2 regions of the Variovorax nivicola genome follow, and region 1 is predicted to be linked to the other one. Evidence: predicted binding sites of a transcription regulator. Region 1 holds the regulator's gene; the other holds the start of a gene.

What was found. The regulator HrcA, encoded in region 1, represses chaperone genes, less so after heat shock. The targets are predictions, from matches to a motif close to TTAGCACTCNNNNNNNNNGAGTGCTAA.
Region 2: the regulator HrcA is predicted to act here: its motif matches at 5,465-5,491, upstream of ACSFBF_RS25885 (co-chaperone GroES).

The regions. Positions count from the first base shown of each region.
Region 1 is NZ_JBPJZK010000002.1:322,967-330,110, forward strand. It holds gene mutY (A/G-specific adenine glycosylase) at 1-89, shown strand, start outside; gene rapZ (RNase adapter RapZ) at 117-995, opposite strand; gene recN (DNA repair protein RecN) at 992-2,674, opposite strand; gene ACSFBF_RS10090 (NAD kinase) at 2,676-3,587, opposite strand; gene hrcA (heat-inducible transcriptional repressor HrcA) at 3,619-4,626, shown strand; tRNA gene ACSFBF_RS10100 (tRNA-Ile) at 4,658-4,734, shown strand; tRNA gene ACSFBF_RS10105 (tRNA-Arg) at 4,797-4,873, shown strand; tRNA gene ACSFBF_RS10110 (tRNA-Arg) at 4,991-5,067, shown strand; gene greB (transcription elongation factor GreB) at 5,125-5,700, shown strand; gene ACSFBF_RS10120 (RelA/SpoT family protein) at 5,708-7,144, opposite strand, start outside.
Region 2 is NZ_JBPJZK010000007.1:132,404-139,547, reverse strand. It holds gene ACSFBF_RS25920 (quinone oxidoreductase family protein) at 1-83, shown strand, start outside; gene ACSFBF_RS25915 (cupin domain-containing protein) at 104-460, shown strand; gene ACSFBF_RS25910 (Bug family tripartite tricarboxylate transporter substrate binding protein) at 520-1,518, shown strand; gene ACSFBF_RS25905 (tautomerase family protein) at 1,505-1,753, opposite strand; gene ACSFBF_RS25900 (SDR family NAD(P)-dependent oxidoreductase) at 1,803-2,540, opposite strand; gene ACSFBF_RS25895 (LysR family transcriptional regulator) at 2,679-3,620, shown strand; gene ACSFBF_RS25890 (amino acid ABC transporter substrate-binding protein) at 4,170-5,081, shown strand; gene ACSFBF_RS25885 (co-chaperone GroES) at 5,582-5,872, shown strand; gene groL (chaperonin GroEL) at 5,902-7,144, shown strand, end outside.

The sequences.
Region 1 (7,144 bases):
ATGGCGCGCGCTGGGTCGAGGCCGAGGAGTGGGGCCGGCTGGGCCTGCCGGCGCCGATGCGCAAGCTGCTGGAAGGCAGCGAGGCTTAGTCAGCCGATTCTTAGTCGGCCGATCAGTCAGCTCGCGTCGAGCTCGCGGTGTCGCTTGAGCGCACCCCAGCGCGCACCGAACGAGCGCGCCAGCTGCTCGACCAGGAACACCGAACGGTGTTGCCCGCCCGTGCACCCGATGGCCACCGTCACATAGCTGCGATGGTCGCGCGCCAGCGCATCGAGCCAGTGCCCCAGGAACTGCTCGATGTCGTCGTACATGCGCGCCACGTCGTCGTGCTCGCGCAGCCACTCGATCACCGGCTCGTCGCGGCCCGTGAGCGGGCGCAGCGCGGGCACGTAGTGCGGGTTGGGCAGCATGCGCACGTCGAACACGTAGTCCGCATCGAGCGGCACGCCGCGCTTGAAGGCGAACGATTCGAATACCAGCGTCAACGCGCTCTGCGGCGCGGAGATCAGCGACTTGATGTAGCTCTGCAGCTGCGCCGGCCGGATCAGGCTGGTGTCGATCACGTCGGCGCCGTCGCGCAGGTCGGCCAGCAATTCGCGTTCGAGCTCGATGGCCTGCATCAGCACGCGGTGCTGCTCGGGCACGTCGGTGCGACCTTCCTGGCGCGAGAGCGGATGGCGGCGGCGGGTTTCCGAATAGCGGCGCAGCAGAGCGTCGGTGGTCGCGTCGAGGAACAGCGAACGAAGAGAGATCTCGCCGTCGCGCCGCAGTGCTTCGAGCTGCTGTGGAACGATCGGCAGCGAGACGCCGCTGCGCACGTCCATGGCAATGGCCACGCGCGGTGTCTGCTGCTCGTGCTGCAACGCGATGAACGACGTCAGCAGTTCAGGCGGCAGGTTGTCGACGCAGTAATAGCCCGCGTCTTCCAGCGCATGCAGGGCCACCGACTTGCCGGAGCCCGACATGCCCGTGATGAGCACGAGGTCGAGGTTCATGGCGCGGTCACCGAGGTCTTGTGGCCGAGCATTTCGCGTGCGTGTGCGAGCGAAGTCTGCGAGACCTTCTCGCCGCCCAGCATGCGAGCGATTTCCTTGGCGCGGTTGTCGTCGTCGAGGCGCGACACGCCGCTCTCGGTGCGCGGGCCGTCCTTGCCGGCCGCCGCCGTTTGGCGCTTGGCCACAACGAGGTGATGGTCGGCGCAGGCGGCCACCTGGGGCAGGTGGGTCACGGCGAGCACCTGGCGGTCGCGGCCGAGCTGCTTCATCAGGCGGCCGACGGTCTCGGCGACCGCGCCGCCGACACCGGCATCGACCTCGTCGAAGATCAGCGTCTGCGCCGCGCCGAGCTGGCTGGTGGTGACGGCGATGGCCAGCGCAATGCGCGACAGTTCGCCGCCCGAAGCCACCTTGCCGATAGCGCGCGGCGTGCTGCCGGTGTGGCCGGCCACGAGAAAGGCCACGTCTTCGAGGCCGGCGCGGCTGGGCTGCGCTAGCGGCTGCAGTTCGACATCGAAGCGTCCGCCCTGCATGCCAAGGCCCTGCATCGCATCGGTGACGGCCTGGGCGAGGCGGGGCGCGGCCTGCTTGCGGACCTTGCCGAGCGCCTTGGCTTCTTTCATGTAGGCCTGCTGCGCGTTCTGTTCTGCTCGCTCAAGGCCTTCGAGATCGCTTTGCGCATCGAGCGCCTGCAGCTCGGCCTGCCAGCCGGCGAGCAACGCTGGCAGTTCGGTGGGCGGGCGCTTGTAGCGGCGCGCGAGCGACATCCACAGGCCCATGCGCTCGTCCAGCTCGGCCAGGGTTTGCGGGTCGGTGTCGGCATCGCGCAGGTAGCCGTGCAGCGTGTGGGCCGCGTCGGAGGCCTGGGCTACGCATGAGGCGAGCACTTCTCCCAGCGCGCGGAACTCAGGCTCGATGTGCTCGCAGTTCTGCAGCAGCGTGAGCGCGCGCGTAAGCGCGGGGAGGGCACCGTTGTCGTCGTCTTCCAGAGCCTGGCTAGCGCCCTGGGCGGCATCGATCAGCGCTTGCGCATTGGAGATGCGCGAGTGGTTGGTCGACAGCTCTTCCCACTCGTCGACGCCCGGTGCGAGCTTGGCGACTTCGGAAATCTGCCATTGCAGCCGCTCGCGTTCGCGCTGCAGCGAGTCTTGTGCCGAGCGCGCGTGTTCGAGTGCGGAGAGCGCCTGCCGCCAGCTTTGCCACGCGGCAGCGAGCGCGTCGGTGCCCACGCCTGCATAGGCGTCGAGCAGGCCGCGCACCGCCTCGGGCCGCGTCAGGCTTTGCCAGGCGTGCTGTCCGTGGATGTCGAGCAGGCGGTCGCCGAGCTCGCGCAGCTGCGTGGCCGTGGCCGGGCTGCCGTTGATCCAGCCGCGGCTGCGGCCCTGCAGATCGACGGTACGGCGCAGCAGCAGCGCGTCGCCGGCTTCGAAGCCGCCTTCGTCGAGCCAGGTGTCCAGGGCTGGGTCGGCGTCGAATTCGGCGCTCACGTCGAGCCGCTCGGCGCCTTCGCGCACCGCGCCAGCGTCGGCGCGGTTGCCCAGCGCCAGTTGCAGCGCGTCGATCAAGATGGATTTGCCCGCGCCGGTTTCACCGGTCAATACCGTGAAGCCGCCGGACAGGTCGAGTTCGAGTGATCGCACGATCACGAAGTCGCGCAGTGCGATGCGTCGCAGCGCCATTTCAGGAGCCCCCTTCGTTCCAATGAAGTTTCTTGCGCAAGGTGTCGAAATAGCTCCAACCGCGCGGGTGCAGGAAGCGCACGCGGAAATCGGAGCGGCGCACTACAACGCGGTCGCCGATTGCGAGCGAGGCCAGGGACTGCATGTCGAAATTGGCGCTGGCGTCGCGTCCGCCCACCAGCTCGATCACGATCTCGTCGGCATCGGGCAGCAGCACGGGGCGATTCGACAGCGTGTGCGGTGCGATCGGCACCAGCACCCAGCCCGGCACCGCCGGATGCAGGAGCGGCCCGCCGGCCGAGAGAGCGTAGGCCGTCGAGCCTGTGGGCGTGGCGATGATCAGGCCGTCGGCGCGCTGGTTGGCCACGAAATGGCGGCCCACCGACACGCGCAGCTCGACCATGCCGGAGGTGGCGCCGCGGTTGACGACCACGTCGTTCATGGCGAGCGCGTCGAACACCGAGGCGCCGTCGCGCACGACTTGCGCATGCATCAGGCTGCGGTGGTCTTCCTCGTACTCGCCGGCCAGCATCGGGATCAGTGTGGCCTGGTAGTTGTCGAGTGGAATGTCGGTGATGAAGCCGAGCCGGCCGCGATTGATGCCGATCAGCGGGATGCCGTAGCTGGCGAGCTGCCGGCCGATGCCGAGCATGGTGCCGTCGCCGCCGACCACCAAGCCGAGGTCGCAGCGCTGGCCGATTTCCTCGACGCTGAGGGCTTCGTAGCGTGGATGGGCGGGGGCGCCGTCATCGTCTTCCTCGCAGGTCGAGCGCTCGACGAACACCGTGCAGCCTTGCGATTCGAGGAAGGTGCCAATGCCTTCCATGACGCCGTCGCGCGAGTCCGCCTGCGCCCGGGCGCCGGAAGCCTGGTATTTGCCGATCAGGGCGACGTGACGAAAGCGAGAGGTCATATCTCACAAATTACAACACTAAAATCTTGCAATGCTGGACGACCGTGCCAAGTTGCTGCTCAAGACGCTCGTCGAGCGCTACATCGCCGACGGGCAACCCGTCGGCTCGCGCACGCTGTCGCGTTCCTCGGGGCTCGATCTGTCGCCGGCGACCATCCGCAACGTCATGTCCGACCTCGAGGCGCTGGGACTGATTGCCAGCCCGCACACCTCGGCCGGCCGCATTCCAACGCACCGCGGCTACCGCCTCTTCGTCGACACCATGCTGACCGCGCAGCGCGAGCAGATGAGCACGCCGAGCCTCGCGCCCGACCAGCCTCAGAAGGTGATTGCCAATGCGGCGCACTTGCTGTCGAACCTGTCGCAGTTCGTCGGCGTGGTGATGGCGCCGCGGCGTGCTTCGGTGTTCAAGCAGATCGAATTCCTGAAGCTCTCCGACCGGCGCCTGCTGGTGATCATCGTCTCGCCCGATGGTGACGTGCAGAACCGGGTGATCTTTCCGGAGGCCGATTACTCGCAGTCGCAGCTGGTCGAGGCCTCGAACTACATCAACGCGCACTATGCGGGCCTGACCATCGAGCAGGTGCGCGATCGCCTCCAGTCCGAGGTCGAAAAGCTGCGCGGCGAAATCGCTGCGTTGATGCAGGCCGCGGTGCAGGTCAGCTCCGAAGTGCTAAACGAGGCGCAGGAAGACGACGTCGTGATCTCGGGCGAGCGCAACCTGCTGGCGGTGAGCGATTTCTCCAGCGACATGGGGCAACTGCGCCGTGCCTTCGAACTTTTCGAGCAGAAGGCCCAATTGATGCGTCTGCTCGACGTGTCGAGCAAGGCCGAAGGGGTGCGCATCTTCATTGGCGGTGAAAGCCAGGTGGTGCCCTTCGAGGAGCTCTCCATCGTCAGCGCCAACTACGAGGTCGACGGGCAGGTCGTGGGTACGCTGGGCGTGATCGGGCCGACGCGCATGCCCTACGAACGCATGATCCAGATCGTCGACATCACGTCTCGCCTGGTGAGCAATGCGCTGAGCCATCGCAAGTAGGCGCTGCGGCGCGAATAGAATCGTGCCGAGTGGGCCGTTAGCTCAGTTGGTTAGAGCAGCGGACTCATAATCCGTTGGTCGATGGTTCAAGCCCATCACGGCCTACCACCACTTCTTGTTTTTGCCCGTTTTCGGAACGAGCCCCAGAACAGGCTATAATCGAAGGCTTAGCGGCTGTAGCTCAGTTGGATAGAGTACTTGGCTACGAACCAAGGGGTCGTGGGTTCAATTCCTGCCAGCCGCACCATCTCCAAAAATGCCCGGAAGATTCATCTTTCGGGCATTTTTCTTTTGTGCCTTCGCGTGGATTCGGCTGGGCAAATGCAAAAAGGGTCGAAGAAAGCGGGCTATAATTGCAAGCTGTGCGGCTGTAGCTCAGTTGGATAGAGTACTTGGCTACGAACCAAGGGGTCGTGGGTTCAATTCCTGCCAGCCGCACCACAACAAGAAAAGCTCGCAACGAAAGTTGCGGGCTTTTTTCATTTGGAGGATTCTGCTTTGAGCAAGGCATTCACCAAGGAAACAGACTCCGACGGAGATGACGACGGCGCTGATGGCGCTTTGCCTCCGTTGCCCGCAGGCAGCAAGAACTACATCACTCCCGAAGGCTACGCGCGCCTGCGCGACGAGCTGCTGCAGCTGATGGACGAGGAGCGGCCGAAGATCGTCGAGACCGTGCACTGGGCAGCCAAAAATGGTGACCGCTCCGAGAACGGCGACTACCTCTACGGCAAGAAGCGCCTGCGCGAGATCGATCGCCGCATCCGTTTTCTCACCAAGCGCCTCGAAATCGCGGAGGTCACCGATCCTTCGGTGCACCACGGTCGCGATCAGATCTTTTTCGGCGCCACCGTTCGCTATGTCGACGAAGCGGGCGACGAGCGCAGCGTCACGATCCTCGGTATCGACGAAGCTGAGAGCGCGAAGTCGCAGGTCAGCTGGATTTCGCCGATTGCTCGGGCGCTGCTCAAGTCGCGCGAAGGCGATGTGGTGAAGCTCGTGACACCGGGCGGGGCGCACGAGGTCGAGATACTGTCCGTGAGCTATCCGGCGCCGCGCCCAGCCGCGGCGTAACGGCGCCTCAGGGGGCGGGAACCGTCCTGGATGCGGTCAGTACCGACGCGGTACGCCGGGCAGCGCGCAACACGGCATCCAGATGCGTGCGGTCGCGCACGGCGATCACGAAGCGCAGGTCGGTCGAATCCTGCGGAGTTTCGTCGGCCATTTCCACATGCGTGATGTCTGCTTCCGCATCGGCCAGCGTGGCCGCGACCCGCGCCAGCACGCCCTTGTCGTTGCGCACGGTGATGACCACGCCAGTCTCGAAGGCGCGCGTGGGTTCGTCTGCCCACTCGACGGCGAAGAAGCGTTCGCTGTCTTTATGGCGCAGCCGCTGGCCGACACCACAGTCTTCCGTGTGCACCACCAGGCCTTCGCCATGGCCGAGGTAGCCGACGATCTGGTCGCCCGGAATCGGCCGGCAGCAGAGCGCAAAGCGCACCGACGAGTTCTCGCTGCCGTCCAGCGTGACCGCGCCCTGCGACACGGTTTCGTGCGAGATGAAGCGCTCGCGGCTCAGCAGCAGCGCGTCGGGCCGTTCGCCCAGTTCGGAGAGCATTGCCACCAGCCGCTTCGCGACGATGCTGGCAATGCGCTTGCCCAGGCCGATGTCGGTCAGCAGTTCGGAGCGGGTGCGGTTGCCGGTGAAGCGCAGCAGCTTTTCCCACAGCGCCTGGTGTTCCTCGTCTTCCTCGGGCAGCTTGCTCAGGCCTTCGGCGCGCAGCGCTTGTGCGAGCAGCTTTTCGCCCAGGCCTTCGGACTCGGCGTGCGCCAGGGTCTTCAGATAGTGACGGATCTTGGAGCGCGCCCGGCCCGTTCGCACGAAGCCCAGCCAGGCCGGATTGGGCGTCGACACCGGCGCGGTGATCACTTCGACCACGTCGCCGTTCTTGAGCTCAGTGCGCAGCGGCACCTGGTCGCCGTTGATGCGCGCGGCCGAGGTGTGGTCGCCGATGTTGCTGTGAATGGCGTAGGCAAAGTCGACCACCGTGGCGCCGCGGGGCAGCGCCATGATCTGGCTCTTGGGCGTGAACACATATACCGCGTCAGGAAACAGGTCGACCTTGACGTGATCCCAGAACTCGGCGGCGTCGCGCGTTTCATCCTGGATGTCGAGCAGCGACTGCAGCCACTTGGTGCCCAGACGGTCGTTGCTTGCTGCGTTCGGCTCAGCCGCCTTGTACAGCCAGTGCGCGGCCACGCCCGATTCGGCCACCACATGCATTGCCTCGGTCCGAAGCTGGAACTCGACGCTCACGCCGGCCGGACCGACGAGCGTGGTGTGCAGCGACTGGTAGCCGTTGAGCTTGGCGATCGCGATGTGGTCCTTGAACTTGCCCGGCAGGGGCTTGTACATCTGGTGCAGGATGCCCAGGCCGGTGTAGCAGGCGATCACGTTCGGCACGATCAGGCGGAAGCCGTAGATGTCGGTCACCTGGGCGAAGCTCAGGTGCTTTTC
Region 2 (7,144 bases), on a different contig from region 1:
GCCACTTCGCGCTCGAAGAAGCCATCGAGGCCTACCGGCTGGTGCTGTCGGGCAGCACCGACCGCGTCGTGCTGCACCCCTGAAACCGCGAGGAACACCCGCCATGCACGTGACCCGTTTCAACGAAGCGCCGCACTACGAAGCGCCCAACCACTTCGACATGCGCTGCCTGCGCCTGCAGGGCAAGGAAGCCGGCCCCTCCACGCAGATGTGGATGGGCATGAGCCAGATTCTTCCCGGCGGCCACACAGGCCTCGATGGCTCACCAATGGAAAAGCTCTACCTCGTGCTCGAAGGCCAGCTCCATGTGGTCGGCGAACTCGACGGCGCACACCAGGAAGACGTGCTCGAGCAGTACGACAGCTGCCGCTTCGCGCCCGGCGAGAAGCGCCAGTTGGAAAACCGCAGCAACCGGCCGGTGCTGGTGGCGCTGGTGATGCCGAACGCGCCACCGGCCTAGCGCTCGCGCGCCCTTCGGTCATTCATCGCTCATCGAACAAATCAACGGAGACAAGACGCATGAAGAACAAGACATTCCCCTGGAGCCGCCGGCAGGCCCTTACCGTGGCCGCGGCATTCGCGGCCTGCACGCTGGGCAGCAGCGGCGCGCTGGCGCAGGGCGCGTGGCCAGGCACGCAACCGATCAAGCTGGTGGTGCCCTTCACGGCAGGCAGCGGCACCGACATCGTCGCGCGCCTCGTGGCCGAAAAGCTCGGGCCCGCGCTGGGCACGAGCGTGATCGTCGACAACAAGCCCGGCGCGGGCGGCACGCTGGGCGCGGCCATCACGGCCAAATCGCCAGCCGACGGCTACACACTGCTGGTGCATTCGGCGGGCCATCTCGTGAACCCGTGGATATACAAGGGCCTGTCGTACGACACGATCAAGGACTTCACCGGCATCACGCCGATGGCGAGCCTGCCCAACGTGCTGGTGACCGCGCCTTCGCACTTCACGAACGTGCAGGACCTCGTGGCCAAGGCAAAGGCCAAGCCTGGCGCTCTCAACTACGGCTCCGCAGGCAATGGCTCGGCCACGCACATGAACGCCGAGGTGTTCCGCCTCGCGGCCGGGCTCGATGCGCAGCACGTGCCCTTTCGCGGCACCCCCGAGGCCATGACCGAGGTGATGTCGGGCCGCGTCGACTGGTTCTTCGCACCGATGGTGTCGGCGCTGCCCCTCATCAAGAGCGGCAAGCTGCAGGCGCTGGCAGTGGGAACCGCCCAGCGCTCGCTGGCCCTGCCCGATGCACCCACCACGGTGGAGGCCGGCGTGCCGGGTTCGGCGTATTTGTTCTGGGTCGGCCTCTTCGCTCCGGCGAAGACGCCGCAAGCGGTGCTGGAGCGGCTTCAGGCCGAGGTCGCGAAGATCATGGTGTCGCCCGAGCTGAAAGAGCGGCTGGAGAAGCTCGGTGCCGAGCCGTTCACGATGCAGTCGGCGCAGTTCAACAAGTTCATCGTCGATGAAACCGCCAAGGCGCAGCAGGTGGTCAAGGCCGCGAGCATCAAGGTGGACTGAGGCGGGGACGCTGCTGCAGATCAGCCTTGGCGGCGGCCTGCTCGCGGCGCACCTCGGTGATCGTGCGGCCGTGCTGGCCCCAGTTGTCGGTGTCGTATTCGTCGATCACGACGAAGGTCGAGGCAGGGTCCTTGTTCAGGACGCGCACCATCATGTCGGTGGCCTCGGCGATCAGCTGCTTCTTCTGGTCGAGCGTGGTGCCTTCGCGGGTGATTTCGATGCGGATGTAGGGCATGGTGTTCTCCGGTATTCGTTGTCGATGCTTCGTTGCTTCGCTGCTGCGATCACCACTTGCCGGTGCCCATGCCGCCGTCCACGGGCAGCACGATGCCGGTCGTGAAGCCGGCGTCGCTCAGGTAGAGAACCGCGTCGACGATTTCCTGCACCGTGCCGATTCGGCCTGCCGGCTGCAGCGTGTTGAGGAAACCGTGCATTTCCTTCGTGTACATCGGCGTGTCAACGATGCCCGGCGCCACCGCCGTCACCTGGATGTTGTGCGGCGCCAGTTCCAGCGCCAGCGCCTTCGTCGCCTGGTTGATGCCGCCCTTGATCAGCAGCGGCAGCACCGCCGGCACGGCCTGGTTGGGCTGCGAGGCAAGGCTTGCGGTGATGCTGATGATGTGGCCCGCCTTGCGCTCGACCATGTGGCGGACTGCGGCCTGCGACGGATAGACGAAACCCTTCAAGTTGGTGCTCACCAGGGCGTCCAGCTCGTCCGGCGTGTACTGGACGAACGGCTTGGCGTTGAAGAATCCGGCGTTGTTGACGAGCACGTCCACGCGGCCGAAGCGCTCGACGGCGCGCCGCACCAGCAGCTCGCCGACGGCGGGGTCGGCGACATCGCCGGCAACGCCCAGGAAGTTGTCGGGCGAGCCGAGCGACACGGACGCCTGTTGCAGCCGTTCGGCGCTGCGGGCGTTGCCGACGACGTTGTCGCCGCGCTGGAGGTACGCGCCGGCCAAGGCCAGGCCGATGCCGCTCGAGGCGCCGGTGATCACGATCGTCTTGGGTTGGGTCTTCATGATGGTTTCCTTTCGGGTGGTCAAAGCGGAGGCGGTTGATTCAGGGAGGCTCTCGCCTCTGGGATCAAATGTATTGACTACCTTCAAGTTGATAAAGATGATCAGAGAATCTTCAGTTATTACTCCATGTAATCAATCATGAATCGCCAGTTCGACGACCTGCTGCTGGGAAGCCTGGAACTGTTCTGCCTTGCGGCCGAGCAAGAGGGGTTCACCGCCGCCGCGGCCGTCGCGGGCGTGACGCCCGCCGCCGTGAGCAGGACCGTGGGCAGGCTGGAAGAACGCCTCGGCGTGCGCCTCTTCCTGCGCACGACGCGGCAGATACGGCTGAGCGAGGCGGGCCAGGCCTATTACGAGCAATGCCGCCAGGCGCTCAACCAGCTGGTGGAGGCCGAACGCGTGGTCGGCGGCCAACAGATCACGCCAAGCGGCCTGCTGCGGATCAGCGTTCCCACCACTTACGGGCACTACCGGCTGCTGCCGCTGCTGCCGGAGTTCAGGACGCACTACCCGGACATCCGGGTCGAGGTTCACGTCAGCAACCGCAACATCGACTTCGCCGCGGAGGGGTACGACCTCGCCGTGCGTGTGCGCGCGCCCGCCGACTCGACCTTGGTTGCACGCCATCTCGAGGACGCCGAACTCGTGCTGGTCGCCGCCCCGGACTACCTGCGCCGGCGCGGAGAACCCCGGACCCTGGACGACTTGCAGACCCACGAATGCATCCAGTTCGAGCTGCCCAGCAGCGGCCGCACCATCCCCTGGCTGTGCCGTCAGGACGGGCAGGACATCGAAATGCTCACCTCCGGCGGCTACGCCTGTTCGGACGACGTCCTGGCCGGCGTGACGCTGGCCCGGCATGGCGCGGGCATCTTCCAGGCCTATCGCTTCGTGGTCGAGGAAGACCTGCGCCAGGGGCGACTGGTCGAAGTGCTCAAGCCCTTCGGCGGCCGGTCCCGGCCCTACAACCTGCTGTATCCCAAGCTGCGCTTCGCGCCGCTGCGCGTGCGCACCTTCGTGGACTTCCTGATGGGCCACCGGGCGGGTGCGGCTGCCGGCGGCGTGGCCGGCCGGGCGTGAGATCCGGCCACGACCTTTCCAAGCTCACTCACGACACCTTTGGAAAGCGTACGACTCCCAGAGGTACCCTCCCAGCTAGGTAATTACGCATCCGCGTCTTCAAGGCATCGGCCGCACCTGGAGACGCATCGATGGCGGGCAAATCCATTCCGCTGGCGAGAAGGTTTGCCACGGCAGTTGCAACCAGAGCCTCATCACCCCCAAGCAGAGACAGCCATTCAGCGACCGTAATGGGCGACTGTGGGCTCTTAGAGTTTGCGCATTCAGGCACGCTGATTTCAGAGCACCGAGCATTTGGCGTCCCCGATGATTGCCTCGAAAAATGAGTGTCTGAATTCCATTTTTTCTGGCTAGTGAAAAGTACGCAGTCCAGCGAACAATCGGCGCGCAAGTTCCCAAGTGACACATGGGGTCCGCGTCGCTCGCAAGAGCCGAATCTCTTGCGAGCGATGACGGGCGGTGGATGCGAACGCGACTCCCGAGGGTCGGCGAAACAGCAACGGCGTGTGATCAACATCGAAATTCAAACCGCCGTTGGCGCCATACCCCATGTCCCCTTTTCCCGTGCGCCTGCTGCGTGCCGCGATGATTCCCCTGGCCATCGCGCTGGTGGCCCTGCCTGCTCAGGCCGCCGTCGACACGATGAGCAAGATCCGCGAAACGCGCACGATCGTGCTCGGCGTGCGCGAAGCCGTGCCGCCCTTTTCGTTCGTCAATGCGCAGAAGCAGCCCGCGGGCTATTCGGTGGACCTGTGCATGAACGCGGTCGAGGAGATCAAGCGCGAGCTCAAGCTTCCCGACATCAAGGTCCAGTACAAGCTCGTGGCAGGCCCGGAGCGCATTCCGAAACTGCTCGCCGGCGAAATCGACCTCGAGTGCGGCTCGACCACCAATACGATGGCGCGCCAGGAGAAGGTGGACTTCAGCTACACCTTCTTCGTCGCCGGGATGCGCGTGCTGACGAGCAAGAGCCTTCACGTGGAGACGGTGAAGGACCTGAAGAGCATGCCGATCGCGCTGGCCAAAGGTTCGACCTCGGAGAAGCTTTTCAAGCAACTCGCCGAAGGTGAACTGCGCGATGCGAAGTTCACCACCTACGACAACAACGGCGAGGCCTACAAGGCCCTGAAGGAAGGCAAGGTGCGCGCATTTGCGCAGGATGACTCGCTGCTGCAAGGCCTCGTGTCGAACGACAAGGGGATCGATACGCTCAGCCTGAGCAGGCTTGCGCTGTCGGTCGAACCGTACGCCGTGATGATGCGCAAGGGCGACACTGCGTTGCTCGCGGCGGTCGACCGGAGCCTCGCGCAGCTGTACGCCAACGGCGAGATCAATGCGCTCTATGACAAGTGGTTCAACACCCAGACACTCACCATCAAGATGGGACGCCTGACTCGCGACAGCTTCGTTCGGCCGAACAAGCAGCCCGGCGTCGCGATGGTGCTCGGTCACTCGATCTGAGTCGAACGGCCAGTCGGACTGATAGTGCGGCGAGAGAGAGTTTCGATGCGGGGCATGGTGGGTCACCTGCGCACCGGGTTGATCGCTGGCTTCTGGCACCTCGGCCCACGCAATGCCCGGAATTGTGCAGAGACCGGGAGTCGGTCGAGCCTGGGCGAGTGACCGGAAACGCTGCAAAACGGAAGCTCGTCGCGCGACCTGTGAGGTCCCGCAGTTGGCATCCTCTTCGACGGCAGCTTCGCCTTGCTTCCAGCGGATCTCTTTTTTACCCGGGCAAAAAGCAAGCGAAGGTTAAATGGCGTGTCCACTGATTTCCACCGGCGTTCCGCATGAGAACCGACAGCAGCCCCTGTCACTTGAAAGCCCACCGATTGCCCTTATGATTAGCACTCGCTGCTGATGAGTGCTAACAGCCCTCGCTTCCAGTCGATGGGCTGCCGGCCTCCGGTCCGGCACCCGACCACAAAACCCGTTTCTTATCCATACATCCAGGAGATGCAATGAAACTTCGTCCTTTGGCCGATCGCGTGATCGTCAAGCGTGTTGACAGCGAAACCAAGACCGCCTCCGGCATCGTCATCCCCGACGCAGCCGCTGAAAAGCCCGATCAGGGTGAAGTCCTGGCCGTGGGCCCGGGCAAGCGCAACGACAAGGGCGAACTGGCCGCACTGACCGTCAAGGTCGGCGACCGCGTCCTGTTCGGCAAGTACAGCGGCCAGACCGTCAAGGTCGGCGGTGACGAATTGCTCGTCATGAAGGAAGACGACCTGTTCGCGGTCGTCGAGAAGTAATTCAAACATCCCATTCGGAGTAAACAAACATGGCAGCAAAAGACGTAGTCTTCGGCGGTGAAGCCCGCGCACGCATGGTCGAGGGTGTGAACATCCTGGCCAACGCAGTCAAGGTGACCCTGGGCCCCAAGGGCCGCAATGTGGTGCTCGAGCGCTCGTTCGGCGCCCCCACCGTCACCAAGGACGGTGTGTCGGTCGCCAAGGAAATCGAACTCAAGGACAAGCTGCAGAACATGGGCGCCCAGCTCGTGAAGGAAGTGGCTTCCAAGACTTCGGACAACGCCGGTGACGGCACCACCACCGCGACCGTGCTGGCACAAGCCATCGTTCGCGAAGGTTTCAAGCTGGTGGCTGCCGGCATGAACCCGATGGACCTGAAGCGCGGCATCGACAAGGCCGTGACGGCCCTGGTCGCCGAGCTGAAGAAGGCTTCCAAGCCCACCACCACGTCGAAGGAAATCGCTCAAGTCGGCTCGATCTCGGCCAATAGCGACGAAACCATCGGCAAGCTCATCGCTGACGCGATGGACAAGGTCGGCAAGGAAGGCGTGATCACTGTCGAAGACGGCAAGTCGCTCGACAGCGAACTCGACGTCGTCGAAGGCATGCAATTCGACCGCGGCTACCTGTCGCCCTACTTCATCAACAACCCCGAGAAGCAATCGGCGCTGCTCGACAACCCCTTCGTGCTGCTGTTCGACAAGAAGATCAGCAACATCCGTGACCTGCTCCCCACGCTGGAACAAGTCGCCAAGGCTGGCCGTCCGCTGCTGATCATTGCCGAAGAAGTCGAAGGCGAAGCCCTGGCTACGCTGGTCGTGAACACGATCCGCGGCATCCTGAAGGTCGTGGCCGTCAAGGCTCCTGGCTTCGGCGACCGCCGCAAGGCCATGCTGGAAGACATCGCCATCCTGACGGGCGGCAAGGTCATCGCTGAAGAAGTGGGCCTGACGCTCGAAAAGGTGACGCTGGCCGACCTGGGCCAAGCCAAGCGCATCGAAGTGGGCAAGGAAAACACGATCATCATCGACGGCGCCGGCGCCGCTGGCGACATCGAAGCCCGCGTGAAGCAAGTGCGCGTGCAGATCGAAGAAGCCACGAGCGACTACGACCGTGAAAAGCTGCAAGAGCGCGTGGCCAAGCTGGCCGGCGGCGTTGCAGTGATCAAGGTTGGCGCTGCCACCGAAGTCGAAATGAAGGAAAAGAAGGCTCGCGTCGAAGACGCCCTGCACGCTACCCGCGCTGCAGTGGAAGAAGGCGTTGTGGCTGGCG